Myxosarcina sp. GI1: one gene and its partner. The protein of the gene in region 1 interacts with the protein of each later gene in a pairwise test. Links are inferred from orthologs where the notes say so. Each region holds a gene or a part of one and is shown on either strand. Other genes may lie near its edges. The genes, in order: sfsA and proA.

The links.
Region 2: the proteins of sfsA (region 1) and proA interact in binary tests that used the Escherichia coli proteins (3 or more experiments, as listed by UniProt). The link is inferred for Myxosarcina sp. GI1 from one-to-one orthologs.

Annotation. Positions count from the first base shown.
Region 1 is NZ_JRFE01000025.1:69,220-77,698, reverse strand. What follows is about bases 2,040-4,798. They hold sfsA (DNA/RNA nuclease SfsA), read left to right. Parts: upstream 2,040-2,928; coding sequence 2,929-3,669; downstream 3,670-4,798. Other genes in these bases: KV40_RS19850 (ADP-ribosylglycohydrolase family protein), read left to right, coding at 4,528-4,798; KV40_RS19855 (hypothetical protein), read left to right, coding at 3,788-4,447; KV40_RS19865 (folate/biopterin family MFS transporter), read right to left, coding at 2,040-2,633. Outside these bases: KV40_RS19870 (L-dopachrome tautomerase-related protein), read right to left, coding at 1-609; KV40_RS37010 (hypothetical protein), read left to right, coding at 923-1,048; more of KV40_RS19865, read right to left, coding at 1,155-2,039; more of KV40_RS19850, read left to right, coding at 4,799-5,553; KV40_RS19845 (VOC family protein), read right to left, coding at 5,612-6,088; KV40_RS19840 (lipolytic protein G-D-S-L family), read right to left, coding at 6,110-7,516; KV40_RS19835 (low molecular weight protein-tyrosine-phosphatase), read left to right, coding at 7,708-8,199; KV40_RS19830 (ABC transporter ATP-binding protein/permease), read left to right, coding at 8,216-8,479. UniProt on the Escherichia coli protein: Binds to DNA non-specifically. Could be a regulatory factor involved in maltose metabolism.
Region 2 is NZ_JRFE01000015.1:156,445-165,046, forward strand. What follows is about bases 2,863-5,744. They hold proA (glutamate-5-semialdehyde dehydrogenase), read left to right. Parts: upstream 2,863-3,593; coding sequence 3,594-4,895; downstream 4,896-5,744. Other genes in these bases: KV40_RS11310 (hypothetical protein), read right to left, coding at 2,863-3,491; folB (dihydroneopterin aldolase), read left to right, coding at 4,929-5,288. In the rest of the region: KV40_RS11295 (BCCT family transporter), read left to right, coding at 1-1,047; KV40_RS11300 (GntR family transcriptional regulator), read right to left, coding at 1,230-1,970; KV40_RS34880 (hypothetical protein), read right to left, coding at 1,999-2,211; KV40_RS11305 (hypothetical protein), read right to left, coding at 2,224-2,454; more of KV40_RS11310, read right to left, coding at 2,472-2,862; KV40_RS11325 (ureidoglycolate lyase), read left to right, coding at 6,051-6,551; KV40_RS11330 (phycocyanin), read left to right, coding at 6,775-7,260; KV40_RS11335 (hypothetical protein), read left to right, coding at 7,260-7,718; KV40_RS11340 (ABC transporter ATP-binding protein), read left to right, coding at 7,831-8,602. UniProt on the Escherichia coli protein: Catalyzes the NADPH-dependent reduction of L-glutamate 5-phosphate into L-glutamate 5-semialdehyde and phosphate. The product spontaneously undergoes cyclization to form 1-pyrroline-5-carboxylate.

The DNA of each region.
Region 1 (8,479 bases):
GCTTTTACCAGAGGCGAGATCGACGACAATAATTCCATTTGTGCCTTCAGGAGAAGAATCGGTAATAAACGCCATTCCTTCCTTTCCGCGAGTAAGGTCAAAACGTACATCATTAAGATAGGTTGTGGGTAAAGCTACATCTTTTGGAAACAAAATAGTTTTAAAGACGCTATTGCTTTCTAAATCTACACCAATTAACTTCGCTCCTCCATAAGCAGCAGGTTTAAATAAAGGTCTACCAGTATCTAATATCCATAAGCGATTATCAGGATCTACTACTACGCTTTGCACCGATACTAGATAGTTTTGTAGCTGAGGATTATCGGAATTTATTTCGGCATCAGGATATGGAACTACCCCATTGCCAACAACTTCTCCTACCGTAAAAGGAACATCATCTCCCCAGCGGGGAAAGTTGACAAAAATACGCCCTTGCTGAGATACGGTTACACCTGTAGGCATTGCCCCCTCAAAAGTTGCTACTATTTCTAATTCACCAACAGTCTGAGACTGCGGCAATTCGCTCAACTGTGCTGCTACATCTTTTCCGAACCAGAATAGAACCGCAGTTACCGAGAGCAAAACTAGAGAACGCCAAAACTTAACCATAAAATCAGCAATTATTTACTATCGGACACAATACCAGATATACAAGCTATCTTGCCATTTGAATTATTGTCTGAAGAAAGATATTTCTTTTTCTTCCTTCAAGAATTAATAAAGGAGTCTTTTTGGCGATCGCCACACATAAAAATCGAATACAAAATAATTTTGTTTGAGTATTTATACCAAAATCTATATATTTATACGGAGAAAAATTCTTAAGGTTTTTTCACATTTTCGTAAAAACACAGAAGTAAAGTATCTAGAGAGAATTAAAAATAAAGTTAATAGTTTATTTTGTAATTGAGCTTAATTAATCATGAATCAAACAAAAGCATTTGACCTACGCAATCGTTCCGATTGGGATCTTTTTGTAAACCTGTTCAGTGGTTTTGCAGGAGTAGGTATTGGCGTAGTTATTGGTAGTCTATTGGGATGGATTTGAATTTTGCCAGTTACTACTCAAAAAACAAAATTAGACAAAAAAAAGAGATGACACCTCTTTTTTTTTGTCTTTTTTGAAGTTTAAGAATGTATTTATAAGCTGTAAATTATTTTTGAGAATCTTCTGATTTTTGCTTAGAAAACATATCGATTACAAATTCTGGTACGAGGTCGGGCATTAACTTAGTTTCAATCAAAGAACCCAAACCGTGATGGTCTGGAGCTTCGGATGGAGGGAGAGAACTACTTTTAGTTTCAGATACATCTTCGGTGCTATCTGCTGGCAACCATTTTAAAAATGGCAGGGGAAGCAAGGTAGAAAGATTGGTAATTATTACCAGTATCCACATATTGGTAAAATTTGTTTCTGTAACTCCCAACCAAGCAGTCAATATCGCTCCAAATTCGTGGGATAGCAGACCCGATAAATTCCAAATCGACATCAGCAAAGCAAACAAAGTTGCCTCTATTCCCTTCGGACAAAGGCGAGCCGACCATACCATCATTGGCATCCAGGTAATTTGTCCCATTACCGTAAGGATTAAACTGTCGCCTAAACTAAACCAGTGGTCGTCTATTCCCAAAGCCCTGTTGGCATGAGTGACTAATAATAAAGTTGTCATGCCCAAACCAGCGGCAATAACCGTACTCCAACCTAAAATAGAGCGAAAAGGAACAGTTTTTAAATAGCGTTGAAAAATAAAAATACCAATCAGAGAAGCAACGCTAGTTACCAAACGCACTCTGCCCAAAAATTCTGGCTCGAAACCCAACTCATTAGTAGTAAAAAAGAAAAACGCCGAATCTGCCGTAGGAGTGGCTTGCCAAATAAACAAGAAAGCGACGGGCAACCAAATAGTTTTTTGCTTCATCGTTTTCCAGAGTTGCCTTACCTGTACTGTAACTACAGACTCTGTTTCTTCTTCATCATTATCATTTGAAACTATTTTTTCTTCTGAAATTAACCAGGCAACTATTGCTACTAGCAAAGGAAAAGTAGCAGTTATTTCAAACACGGCACTGTTACTAAAATGCTGTAACAACCAACCGCTAAGATAGGCAGTAATTAAACCTCCAATTGCCGAAGTTCCCCAGCACAACGACTGCAAAGATCCCGCTCTTCCTAAAGATTCTTTTCTAACCCTTTCTACAACTAAAGAATCGACGATGACATCACCAATTGCTACAGAAAGAGAGGTCAGCAAAATTACTGCGGTTGCTTGCAAACCACTATGAACGAGGTTGGCTAATGCCCACCAGGAAGCACTACCCAACAACCCCGATAAGATGAGATAGGGGCGACGACGATAGCCAAATAAAGGCAAGCCGTCAGATAAAAAACCAAAAACGGGTTTAATTATCCAGGGCAGAGAAGCAATACCAGTAAGGGCAGCAACTTCAGCAGGAGACAAGCCCAAATCGTCTTTAAGAAAAAAGCTGACTGCCAAACGTGCCAAACCTAAAATTCCTTGAACGAAATAAACCGTCAGAATGCCTATCAGTTCGGGAGTTATCTCGTAACCCAGAAAAACTTTTTCTCGTACTAGTTGTTTGAAATCTTTTAACTCAAAGGAAGAGTCGGTCATGTATTTTGTTAAAGTTTTATATCTATTACTTAATAATAGGCAATTGTACTGGTAACGTCTCTCGGCTATAAGTTGGATTTAAGCTTACAGCAGTTTTCAATTGGGTAGACAATATTAGTTTTTTATTAGGGAATAGGGAACGGGGAACAGATTGAATTTATTCCATAGTCTATTCAACTGAAAAGTTCAGTAAAGGTTTAAAATCAAATTTTGTTCGGGCGATCGCAATATGAGCAATCATTGAACAGTGTTTACCGAGCCGTTGCTCATTGCTCATTACTCATTGCTAAATGAAATGACCTATATCTATAACTATCCACCGCTAATTTCTGGCACGCTCATCAAACGCTACAAACGTTTTTTGGCAGATATCGAGCTAGCTACAGGAGAAATCATTACCGCTCACTGCCCAAATACAGGACCAATGACAGGAGTTTGCACTCCTGAAAGTTCGGTTTTGATATCTAAAAGCGACAATCCCAAACGCAAGCTGGCTTATACTTGGGAAGCAATTTTGGTTGACAATACTTGGGTAGGTATTAATACCGCCTTGCCCAATCGCGTAATTAAATCGGCTCTGCAACAACAACTGTTACCCGAACTAGCAGGAAGGTATACTAAAGTACGATCGGAAGTTCCCTATGGTAAAGATAAAAAAAGCCGTATCGATTTTGTACTTACAGGAAATGATGACCAACTGCCTTTATATGTAGAAGTCAAAAACGTTACCCTTTCAGAAGGCAATCTGGCTTTATTCCCCGATACAGTAACTACTCGCGGACAAAGACACTTACAGGAATTAATGGCACTATTACCTGCTGCCAAACCAGTAATGCTTTACTTTATCAATCGTAGCGACTGCGATAAATTTGCGCCAAGCGATCGCTGCGATCCGCAATATGCCCAATTATTAAGACAAGCAGCAGCAATGGGAGTGGAAATATTACCCTATCGCTTTGAAATTACACCACAAGGAATTAATTATTTAGGATTGGCAGAATTGGTTTTAGATAGACCTTCGGAAGTTATTAAATAAGCCCTTTGAATCCTCCAAATATGGGGGATTTAAATTAATTTGTTAGCTATTTATAATTGAGTTATAAGACGCGATTGCAAAATTAATCTACGCGATTTATTTAAAAGCTCATATAACTATGACTCAGCAAAATAATGATTTTTCTGAAGAACATAATCGCTTAATCCAAGAAGCTAGAAAGCAGTTAGAACGACAAAAATACCAGGAAGCCATCGATCATTTAGATTACATTATCAATAATAGCGATCGCGATGGTTATGCTTTTTTCTTAAGAGGAAAAGCTTACTCACAGCTTAAAGAATATAAACCAGCTTTATTCGATTTTGAAACAGCCTTAGAAATTTATCGAGAAACAGACAATAAAAAGTATCAAGTTTATACTTTGATAGAGCTTGCCTTTGTCTATCCCTTTAACGGTAAAGTTCGCGAAGGATTTTTAGCACAGCAGCAAACGTTCAAAATATCTAAAGAACTCGATCTATCAGAGGACGATCCTTTGTACTCTTACGTCTCTGACGCATCTAAAATGTCTGATGATAGTCTAGAAAAAATGGAATCGAGTTTGCAAAGTATGACCTCAATTCCGCCTTGGGATAAATTTGGTTTTATGGGAAGAATGATGGGATATGTGTCTAAAGGTGAAATACAATCCTATCTAGTTTTTACTATCTGGTTGCCGTTTATAATTCTAGTTTTAGTAGGAGCTATCATATTTTCTCCTTTCTGGCTTCCTCAAACAATTTATCAAATATGGAAAAGAAGAAAAAACACTGAATAAAAGTAATTTTAAAAAAAATAAAAATTTAAATAATAATTTCCGACTCAATAATTCAGCAAAATTATTATTCATAATAAAAAATGAATCAAAACACTTACGATAAAGCATTAGGTTGCTTACTAGGAGCATTAGTAGGAGATGCTGCTGGTGCGACTTTAGAATTTTTAGGACGCGCTCCCAATATAGAAGAGGTTACTTGGGCGATGTCGATGCCTGGTGGCGGAGTTATAGGAGTAGCACCAGGACAAATTACTGACGATGGTGAGTTAACTCTTTGTCAGGCAAAGGCTTTAGCTGAAAGTGAAAAATTTAATTTAGAAGCGATCGCTCGTAATTATGCAAAATGGGTCGATTCCAATCCTTTTGATGTCGGTATAACCACCTCTAACTCTCTCGGTTCGTATTCACAACCTCAATGGCGAGAAATATTTCAGCAACAAGGTTACGCTGCGACAATGAAGACGGCAGCAGCGAAGCAATGTATGGGTTCTAAAGCCAACGGTAGCTTAATGCGAATTACGCCACTGGCTATTTGGGGTAAAGATTTAGCTACAGACGAACTAGCTGATTTTGCTCGACAAGATTCGGCTTTGTCTCATCCTAACCCTAGCTGTGGTTATGCTGTTGCCTGTTACTGTATTGCGATCGCACATTTACTAGATTATTCGGGCGATTGCGTTGGGGCTTTTGAAAGTGCCAAATCCTGGTTAGATTCTCAAAATCCGAAAACGGAAAATAGCTTTTCCGAACGGCATCGAGCAGAAGTCAGCAGTTGGCTCGACGATGCGGCAAATAACCGCAATGTCCCCTATTATCCTCAAGCTGGCTTTATTAAAATTGCCTTTACCCAGGCTTTTAGGCATTTACTTTTAGGTTCGGATTATCAAACTGCGATCGCCGAAACTTTATTAGGAGGAGGCGACACAGATACCAATGCCTGTATCGTCGGTGGCTTAATTGGTGCGGCTTGTGGTGCAGAATCGATTCCCCAAACAATGCGCGATCGCATTTTAAATTGCGATACCAGACAGGGAAAGCATCCCCGTCCAGATTTTTTTCATCCTAAACAGATTCATTCACTGATAGAAAAGTTGTTGAGTAATTAATTATTTTCTCCCCCAGAATTGGGGTTTGGGGGGCAACTATATTAAAAAATCGCGCTACTCAATTCTCAGTCTTTACGTCATATAAAATAATCAGATGCCCGTCATAATCGTGAAAAGCCTGTTCGGTAAAAATCAAATTTGGCGGTGCGGTAAAAGTATTGGCTCGCACTACTTCTAAGCCTAATTGACGAATTTGGGCAATTATCGAAGCTACTTCAGGGACTCGCAGTACCGTACCCTGACGATAGGGAGGACTAGGAGGAGGAAGTTCGATGCCTTTAACTTCTGTAAGTGCCAAAGAGCGCGGTTCGTATTCGGTACTTAATGCCGCAAAAGCAAGTTGAGCATGAGGGGGAAATTTAAATACCGTATACAAATAAGAGTCGGCATCGGCTGCACTACGGTAATCGAGGCGAAACCCCAAAATATCGCAATAAATCTTTAAAGCGCGGTCTAGATCGGATACCGCCAGACAGGGACGTTTGAGATGTAGTGCTGTTTCTGGTAGGCTAACTTGTTTTTCTTTATTATCCATTATTGATGGCGAGCGCTCGGTCTAGTTCCCTCGTTTGGATTGAGATTTGACTGGAGGTTTGCTGGGTTCGATTTGCAGCTTTGGCAATGCCGCAACAGCATAATATAGCTGTTCGGCAAGCTGTTGATTGGCTTCATCAGTTAAATGGGTCGGATCGATAAAGCTGGGAGAGGGATATTTATCGCTAAGATTGTATGAGTCAACGGCTCTAACATTAGAGGGAAAAGTGTTAGCTAATTTTTGACTGGCAGCGATAAATTCAGGATAAATATTTTTGACTGTTTGAATATATTCTCTACCTAACTGAGTAGTAATCGCTCCTTCCGCTTCAGTAAGCCGACTGGGATCTTGTCCCGTGATTTCTGGTTGGGTAGCAACAATCGTGGGAATTTGCGCAGCAGCGCACAGTTTAAGAATTTGCAGGTGATTATTATAGTAGCGATCGACCCTACTTGCTAATTCTGCTTCATCTTCGGGTAAATAGTTTACTAATGCGTCTGGTTCGTCGTTAAGATAAAAGTCTGGTTTTTGAGAATTTTCGGGATCTAACAAATTATTTTGAACGATTTGCACCAGATAGCTGTTTTTTTCTAAAGGCTCCAGCGATCGGCTGACATAAGCTTTAAAATAAGCAAATCCATTATCGAGATACTCTTCTAATTGGGGTATATCTACAGCTTTTTCGTTGCTATTAAGCATGAGATCGCTGTAGCCATCTAAGGCAATAACTATATCTGGATTGTAGTTGAGAATCTGTAAGGCTAACTGTGCCAACTCATTACCAGAAGCATAACCAGGAACGGCAGCATTAATTACTCGATATTGTCCCGATTTAATTTTGGCTGGTTTGACTAAGGCTGCTTCGCGTTGCTTGGGTTCTACTGGTAAGCTATCTGGTTGATAAAATTTTGGCAGATCTTGTTGCTGTTGTATGCGCTGCTGTAATCTGGCTTCTAAATACTCGCCAACTGTAGTTTCGTTGCTAGAACTGCCATAACCAAAAGCTGTCGAACCGCCAATAACAAAAATTCTAATTTCGTCTTTAGGTTTAGTGGTTAAAACTGGTTCGCGATCGCGAAAACCTTGTTGATTGATTTCCCAATACTGACTATTTTGCGATGCTTCTAGTTGATAACCTACAGATAAACTGCGTTTGGCTACCAGAGAGCCTTCGTTTTCCAAAGTTTCGTAAGGTTCACCTGTTTCGCTGACAAACTTTAGCTGATAGGCTCTAGCCAAATCTGGTTCTACTGGAGCTTGAGTAAACTTGGCTCTATTGCCAGTAACATCGACTACAACACGAGTTAAAAGTTCTAAAACCAGAAGAAATAAAATTACCGACGCAATTGTCCACAACCAAGACAATTTTGGCTCTCGCCTAGAGGTACGCTTAGCAAAAATTAGTTGTTTTTTAGGTCGTTTGACCATAGATCGACTTATTTTTATTGTTTACAAGTGTTGATTAAAAATCTGATAGATAAATCTTGTCATGCTCCGACCGTATTACGGTATACTTTTCCCTAACTCGTTTTCGCAGTTTGCTATTAACTCTGTGATACATTTACTCTGACTAGTTATCGTTCGCAAAACAGCCAACTAAAATAACATTTATTGTATTTATGACCTATAAACTACTATTCGTATGTTTGGGTAATATATGCCGCTCTCCCTCCGCAGAAAACATTATGAATCACCTGATCGAAAAATCGGGTTTAGAAAATAAAATTAGCTGTGATTCGGCAGGAACTTCTGGCTATCATATCGGTGCGCCTCCCGACAGCCGTATGAGTGCCGCAGCCAAGCAAAAAGGATTGCAGCTTCAAGGTCATTCTCGCAAATTAAAACCCTCCGATCTTCAACAGTTTGACCTGATTTTAGCTATGGATCGGGAAAATTACCAGGACATTTTATATTTAGACCGTGAAGGTAAATACGAACACAAGATATATCTAATGTGTGATTTTGCCGAAAATCATAGCGAGCGCGAAGTTCCCGATCCTTATTATGGTGGTTCGGAAGGTTTCGAGTGGGTAGTAGATTTATTATTTGATGCTTGTGAAGGTTTATTAAATTATGTAGTTAATTCAGAAGACTACAAAAACAAACAATAGCTTATTTCAATACGTAATGAATCGATTTAATTTCCGAATTTTTTCAAGATTTTGGGGTATTGCCAAACTTTACTGGCTAGGGAACGAGAAAAAAGGCGCGCTAACTCTTATAGGTGTACTTTTTGTTTTACTAATTGCTTATACGCAACTCAGCGTTATCTTGACCCAAACCCAGGGAGAAATAATTTCTTCTTTATCGGCAAAAGATGTAGATCGATTTTGGAATACTGTTAAAACCTTTCTCATCGTACTTATTTTATATGTGCCGTTGTTTGCAGGA
Region 2 (8,602 bases), on another replicon or contig:
ACCATTCGTTCGGTATTTTATCCGCTAATAGGCGATCGCATTTATGGCTGGATGGGTAATGTAGTCGATATTTTAGCAGTGGCATCGACTCTTTTTGGTTTGGCTACTTCTTTGGGCTTGGGAGTACAACAAGTCAATGCGGGACTCAACTTTTTATTCGGGCTAGCGGAAAATACTTCAATTCAAGTCTGTCTGATTGCCATTATTACTGGTTTTGCCACTGCCTCAGTGGTATCTGGTTTGGATAGTGGCGTACGTCGTTTGAGCGAACTGAATATGATTCTGGCTGGTTTGTTTCTGCTCTTTGTCTTACTAGCAGGACCGACGTTGTTTATTCTTGGTTCCTTTGTGCAAACTCTGGGTTTTTATTTTGCCATGCTGCCGACATTTAGTTTTTGGACGGAAACCTTCGAGCAAACTGATTGGCAAAATAGCTGGACGGTTTTCTACTGGGGCTGGTGGGTATCCTGGTCGCCTTTTGTCGGGATCTTTATCGCTCGTATTTCTAAAGGCAGAACCGTTAGGGAATTTGTCTTAGGTGTACTGCTGCTACCTTCATTGCTCACTTTTTTATGGATGTCCACCTTTGGCGGTACGGCACTATTTATGGAACTGAGTCAGGAGGGATCGCCTATTGCCCAGGCAGTAGAGGAAAATGTAGCAACTGCCCTATTTGTGATGTTGGAGCAACTTCCCATAACTGCCATCACCTCTTTTATCGGCATTATTTTAGTGACCGTATTTTTTGTCACTTCGTCTGACTCAGGGTCATTAGTAGTAGATAATTTGACTTCGGGAGGAAAAATTGATTCTCCCGTCCCTCAAAGAGTTTTTTGGGCAGTAACTGAAGGAGTTGTAGCAGCAGCCTTACTTCTTGGCGGAGGTTTACAGGCTTTACAAACTGCTTCTATTACTACGGGCTTGCCTTTTGCTATCGTGCTATTGATAATGTGTTTTAGCCTCTATCGCGGTTTAAACGAAGAACTTGCCATGCTGGAAGCTGAGAAACTCAGAGAAACCGAGCCAGAAAAAACCCTCGTTTCCTAGCGTGTCGAACATAATCTAAGTGTTTGGACTTACTAAACTCAACCAAACACTGACTTATAGCAATCAAGCTGAAGTTAGGACATTTTGTAAAATTATTTACTCGCTACTCTGTTTCGAGCATTCCCTTGCGCCTTACGTCGACGCGGGGTCTCGAATCTACTTTCTACTTCCGCGTAGCGGCATTAGTCGCGATCGAGAACGACAGAATAACACATGCGATCGGCACTGGAGAGAGTCTCACCACAAGCTACTATTCCCTCGCCTACAGTACGAACGGCGTATTCATAGACCAAAAGCGGCGCACCAATAGCAACATTTAGATATTTACTTAGTTGGGGATTAGCGCGGGTACACTCTAAAGTTATCTCTGCTCTTTTGAGAGTAAATCCATAGCGATCGAGAGTGGCATAGGTGAAGCCAGACTGTAGTTGCTCTGCCAAAACCTCACCAACCTCTAGAGGAAAATAGGCAGTATCTAAAGCTATAGGAGATTCGCCTACAGAAATGATTTGACGTTGGCGATACACTTGAGATTCTTTTGGCGATAAATTCAAACGTAACCTTATCTCAGGAGATGCTTGAATCTTTCCTAATTCAATGGTGCTAGCATTACTAACTATTCCCTGACGAGCCAAATCTGCCTCGAATGAAGTCAGTGGGTTAGATAGAGCAAGAGTTATTTTGCTGCTTTCTCTAACAAAAACTCCTTTGCCGCGCCGAGAAGTTACCAATCCCTGATTGACCAAGTTGGCGATCGCTTTTCTTACTGTGGTACGACTGACCTTAAAAATTTCACCCAGATCGTATTCGCTTGGTAGTTGCTCTCCTGGAGCATATTCTCCACCTATAATCTTTTCTCGTAATTCCTCAGAAATGACAAGATATAGGGGCATTTTTTTTTGACTCAAATCTTGTCGAACCATTGGGTGGAGCAACTCTATTGCAACGAGGCTATGCGTACACCCGAACGATGCCGATTAGCCAAGAAAAGACTGATGATGATACTAAAATCGTAACACAACCCAGCCTTTCTAAATAATCATTCTTTAGAGCCGTCAATCGGTCAAAGGTAAAAGGGGAAGGGTAAAGAGAACTATATTTTCTTTGACCGTTTACCTTTAACCTTTTTCCCTTAGCCAAAGTAGTCAATAATGATTCGTGCAAGAAGCCCTTTACTTACTTGCCAGAACCAGAACCGCCACCCCGAAAACTACCGTAACTAGAGCGAGTGGGATTAGGTCGCCAAATACCGCCTACATAAAACCCTGAGATTCTAGTTCCATGACGGGGATTATATTGAGGTTGATTTTCCTGGCGCAGTACTAGAGCCGAACGATTGCTATAGGCAGAGTGTAAGACATAAATAGCGATCGCCAGAGCGATAATCGTATAGATTTTACTTAACATTAAGCAATACTCCAATTTCAATTTGTAGAAGTGGCAAAAGAGCCTACTTCAGTCACTTCAACTTCACCCAAAGTACGATTACCCTCACGAACAGTTAATGATGTCCGTTCTACGGGTTCATCAGGGGTAACTCGTACCTGAAAACCATAAGAACTGCGAGTTTCTAGAACTAAATATTCTTCCAACTTGACAGTAGCAGTTTTAAATTCTTCATCACTCGCGGCAAATCCTACTACTTTTGAATAACTACGATGAAAAATACGTTCGCCATAAAGGTTATTTACTGAAAGAGTAATATCTGTATTGAGCAATGAGTTTGCACGTCGTGTGTTTACTTCCAAATTTACTTTGATATCGATCTTAAGCAGACGCTCTTTTCCCCCCGTTACCACTCTGCCACCAGGATCGCTATCGTTTTTACGAACGTCTAAAATTTTCTTACCCGATATAGGAGTAGCGATGAGTGAAACTATACCCAAACCGCAAAGAGCGATAAAACCAGGGAAAAAATAGCGAGTATCGATAACTCCTGTTTGTACTTTAATTCTAAACGGCACTGCTAGATCTACTTCCGTTCCCGATGTGTCTCCCATTTCCAAAATTTCCACGCCAATAACAATTTCTTCTGGTTGTTTTGCATTAACATCCAAACCACCAAGCAAATCCGATTCCGACCAAGTTCTAGTTTGTCCGTCTTCGTACCAAGTTCCCGATTCTCGCCAGGCTTCTTTAACCGCAGAAGCAATTAAGTTACCCTGGGTATCCAAAATCTGTATTTCGTAAACCAGCCAGTGATTGGTAGGAATAGCGGCTCTAACATCTACTCGTAAGGCACCGATGAATCTGGCTTCAAGTTCGATCGGATCGGTAGTAATAGATTCTTCAGAATTAATAGTTAGAGTTTCAGAGATTATGGTTTTACTCAACAAGCTACCGAATACCATTAGCAAACTCATTAACAATAAGATGCCAAAAGGAAAATACGTCCATCGGTCTTGAAAACGAGATGTTTTTTGACGGGAAATTGAAACTGACATAAATTTTATTTGGCGCGATCGCTATGTATGTCTGCCTAACTTAATTTTATTGTTAGGCGCAAATAACTTAAAATAAAGGATGCAGCTTATAAGTATCTAAGTATGGTTGCTTCTAAAATAACATCTTCTCTAACAGACATTGCCCGACAAACACGCGCCTCGGCGAGTAAACTTGCCGTGTTATCAACCGCAGACCGCAATCGAGCTTTAGAAGAAATAGCCGCTGCGCTAGAAGCCGCTACTTCAGAAATCGTAGAAGCCAATCAAGCCGATTTACAAGCTGCCAAAGCCAATCATCTCGCTCCCGCTTTGTATGCCAGACTCAAGCTAGGTGAAAGTAAACTACAAGCTGCGATCGCAGGTGTACGTGATGTCGCTAAATTAGAAGATCCTGTAGGCGCGAGTCAAATTAAGCGCGAGTTGGATGAAGGCTTAATTCTCAAAAGAGTTACTTGCCCTTTGGGAGTGTTGGGAATCATTTTTGAGGCACGTCCCGAAGCTTTAATTCAAATTACCAGTTTGGCAATTAAGTCTGGTAACGGCGTAATTCTTAAAGGCGGCAAAGAAGCTCTTAATTCTTGTCAGACTTTAGTTGAAGTCATTCACAAAGCATTAGTCAAAACTAAAGTCGAACCCGATGCCGTACAATTACTGACCACCAGAGAAGAAATCGCTCAATTGCTGTCATTAGATAAGTATATAGACTTAATTATTCCCAGAGGGTCTAACTCGTTTGTCCGTTACGTACAAGATAATACGCAAATTCCCGTTCTAGGACACGCTGACGGTATTTGTCATTTATATGTAGATTCGGCAGCAGACATCGATAAGGCAGTTAAAATTACTGTCGATGCTAAAACTCACTATCCCGCTGCCTGCAATGCGATCGAAACTCTGCTAGTACATCGAGATATTGCACCTAAGTTCTTACCCACAGTCGCTACAGTCTTGAAGGAACATCACGTAGAGTTAAGAGGTGACACAGCAACTCGTAAAATTATCGACTGTACGGAAGCGACAGAAACAGACTGGAGTTTGGAGTATAGCGATTTAATTTTGGCGATTAAAATTGTTGACGATTTAGAAGCAGCGATCGCACATATCGATCGGTACGGCTCAAAACACACCGATGCCATCGTTACTGAAGACAGTCAAGCAGCAGATATTTTTCAAAATCGAGTAGATGCAGCAGGAGTATACCATAACTGTTCGACTCGCTTTGCCGATGGGTTTCGCTACGGTTTTGGGGCAGAGGTAGGTATTAGTACCCAACAAATGCCCCCTCGCGGACCAGTTGGTTTAGAAGGTTTAGTAACTTATAAATACAAGCTGACTGGTAATGGACATATTGCTGCAACTTACACGGGTGAAAATGCTAAATCTTTTACCCATAGAGATTTATAATCTGTAACCCTTGCGCGATAAGACAAAATAGAAATGGATTCAATTCAAGTTACTGGCATACGTTGTTACGGATACGTTGGTTACTTACCAGAAGAACGAATATTGGGACAGTGGTTTGAAGTAGATCTTACCTTATGGGTAGATTTAACACCTGCCGCCAAAAGCGATGCTATAGAAGACACTTTAGACTATCGAGAAGCAATTGCTATAGTCAAACAGGAAATAAAAACTGCTAAATACTCTCTAGTAGAGACTTTGATTGATGCGATCGCCGATAAGCTATTGACCCTGGACAAACTAGAACGAGTTAGAGTCAAATTGTCAAAGCCAGCCGCTCCTATTCCCGACTTTAGCGGTAAAATAACTCTCGATATTACTAGAGAAAAGCCGTAACAAAGCTAAATAGACTGCAAAACGTCTTTGAAAGAGATGGAGTTTTTCTAAACTGCGTAAAAACACCGAAATGAAAATAATTTGGTTACCAATTTTACGCAATTCCGACCAAGAAGATCGAACGGATTGTCTGCCACATTGGAAGCATCACACTATCCTCATTCAAACTATCAAATACGGAAATCTCGCAGATGATCAGAAAAATTAAGTTAAACGTTGTTTTTTTGTGGCTATATCTAAACCAGCATATTGGCAGTCCTCGTTCTGTATGGCATATAAAACGCTTTTGGTATTTGTATCAAATTAATCTATTCAAAAAGTGTTGGCAACAAGAATGTTCCAAACAAAGCAATCCTAGTTGCTAGTGCGATTGGCTTGCGCCAGAGGTTTTCAAGCGATCGCGATTTGAACTAGTTATAGTCGTAGAAGGTTAGGTTAGATTATGTTATTAACTAGCCTCCCTGGAGTGGAAGAAGTGGTAGCTACGACTCTAATTTCATCTTAATTTTGGCTCTAGTTTGCTGAGTGAAACATCAAAGTCTAAACTCTGATGTCGGTTTATTCTGAGTTGAAATTGTCTCTAGCGATCGCCGCCAAAAAAAATTAGACTTAACATTCAAGACAATCGCTTTAACCTTTCCCCTTTTTCCTCTTGAAGAGGTAATCAATTATAATTCGTGCAAGAAGTCTAGTGGAGTGAATGTACTTCGGTAATTTGGAACCACTAGAAAATATAAACTCGTACAGTCTTACCGTATAAATATGAACCAGTCAGCAGTCCTCAAACAGCTATCAGCAGAATGGATTAGTGCAGATGAATTTCAAGCTTACGGTCAATTGATTACTCCCTCTGCTGATGGTAAACTTTTTGATGAAACCGATGCCCTATTAAAGCTCGATCGCGGTACGCCACGTTTTTATATTATGCACCTCACTCATAGAGGTAGAAAGTTTCATAAAATTACTCGCCACCAACTCTGCACTCAATGTTTGGGTTCCCTTGAAGGTAAAGACTGGTTTATTGCCGTCTGTCCCCCATCGCCAAAACCGCAGCCAGAAATAGACAAAATGAGCGTATTTCGTATTCCTGGTAACTGCTTTATCAAACTAGAAGTAGGGACTTGGCACGCAGGACCATATTTCGACCACGAAACGGTTAATTTTTATAACTTGGAACTCAGCGACACTAATATAGTTGACCACGATACTTACGATTTTTTAAGCGAACAAAATCTGGAGTTCGAAATTTGCGATCGCCTGTAAGACGCTGTCAAAACTCTCTAAGTTCTCTACTTTTTGAAAAGGTAATGTCGCAAAAATTTTTTCTAACAATATCAGCAGTATTGTGTATCTTCTGTAAGCTCACTGCACTTAGCAGTTGACTATTTATTTCTTTGCAAAACTTTCTATTTTGAGTATTTGCTTTTGCAATCGCGTTTAGAAGATAATTAGATTAGGAGCGTTTTACTGCAACCAACAAAAAGTTATGTTTTCTGGGATAGTCGGGAGAAATCAAAACAATAGCGAAAACAAATTTGTAACAAAGAATGAGCTAGAAGCGTCATATCGTAATGCTCGTGAGGCTAATGCTTCTTTACAAGCTGCACAGTCTTTAACTAATAATTTCGATCTGCTTGTTAAAGAAGCTGCAAATGTAGTCTATGCTAAATATCCTCACACTACTCAAAGACCAGAACCCCAGTACGCATCTACACCTGTAGGAAAAGCTAAATGCGAAAGGGATATTGGCTATTACTTAAGAATGGTAACGTACAGCTTAATTGCTGGCAGTACTAGACCTATGGACGAGTTTTTCCTTCAGGGTTTGAACGAAATGAATCGCGCTCTCGAACTATCTTCAAGCTGGTACATTGAAGCTTTAAAGTATATAAAAGAAAATCATGGATTGACCAATTTAGCCGCTCAAAAAACTAACGAATACATTGATTATATTATTAGTGCTTTGAGCTAATGTTGTTTCGCCGACAAGATCCAGATTATCAAAAATTTCAATCTTCAATATGTATTAGGTGTGATGAATTTATTCAAGACACAGAAAACGGAATAAAAGATAATAAAAAACTAGCAAATATATGGGGCATAATTCATATATTATTGGGATTGGCAACAGTTGTTCTTTCAAGTATTACTACTGCAATTACATTTTACGACCAAAGCGATTCTATTGTTTTAATTCCACTTTTGGCAACAGTTTCAGCAGCTTGTTTGACTTTTTTAAATCCGTCGCGTCGTGAATTTAAAAGGCGTACGGCATATATTAAATTTAAAAATTTAAACAATCGATTTAAAGATTTAAAACTTGGTGTTGAAAATTCAAAATTATCTAAAGAAGATATGCTAGATCGTCTCGCCAACTTGTCAGAGCGATATGAAATAATAACTGAGGATTTGAAACCTTCTGTAGATTAAATTTAACAGACTCAAATCCTTGACATCACAGTTCATTTTAATTTAGTTCCCTTAACTTACTAGAAGCTATAGTTTATTTTATAGTGCAGAGCGGTTTAAAAGATAAAGATAAATGAGTCAAGAATTTGCGATCGCTACTTACGGATTGACCAAAAGATTCGAGCGTCATCTGGCAGTAAATGAAATCGATCTGAGGATAAAAAGCGGTGAAGTATATGGCTTAATTGGTCCTAACGGTGCGGGAAAAACTACTTTAATTCGGATGTTAGCCGCTGCCGAAGAACCGACTAAAGGCGAAATTTATCTCAACGGCGATCGCCTCCTGCGCGACGATACCAATCCCCATCTCAAAAAACGTTTGGGTTATCTTCCCGATGACTTTCCCCTCTACGACGATCTTACTGTCTGGGATTATCTCGACTATTTTGCACGGCTGTATCGCTTACCCCAACCCCATCGCCGCCGCCGACTCTACGAGGTGCTAGAACTAGTCCAGCTAGAAAATAAACGTCAAAGCATTATTTCTACCCTATCGCGAGGTATGAAGCAACGCCTCTCGCTGGCGCGAACGATTATTCACGAACCAATTGTCTTGTTATTAGATGAACCCGTATCGGGTTTAGATCCGCTGGCGCGAAAGCAATTTCGACAGATTATTAAAATTCTGCAAGAAGCAGGGATGACTATAGTAATTTCTTCCCACGTATTGAGCGATTTAGCCGAATTATGTACCTCTGTGGGAATTATGGAGTTGGGTTTTCTGGTAGAAAGTGCTTCTTTAAAAGAATTGTATCGGCGTTTATCTCGCCAACAAATTATCATTGCTACATTGGGTAAGATGGAAACACTGCAACGGGAACTATCCCAAAATTCTTTAGTACAAC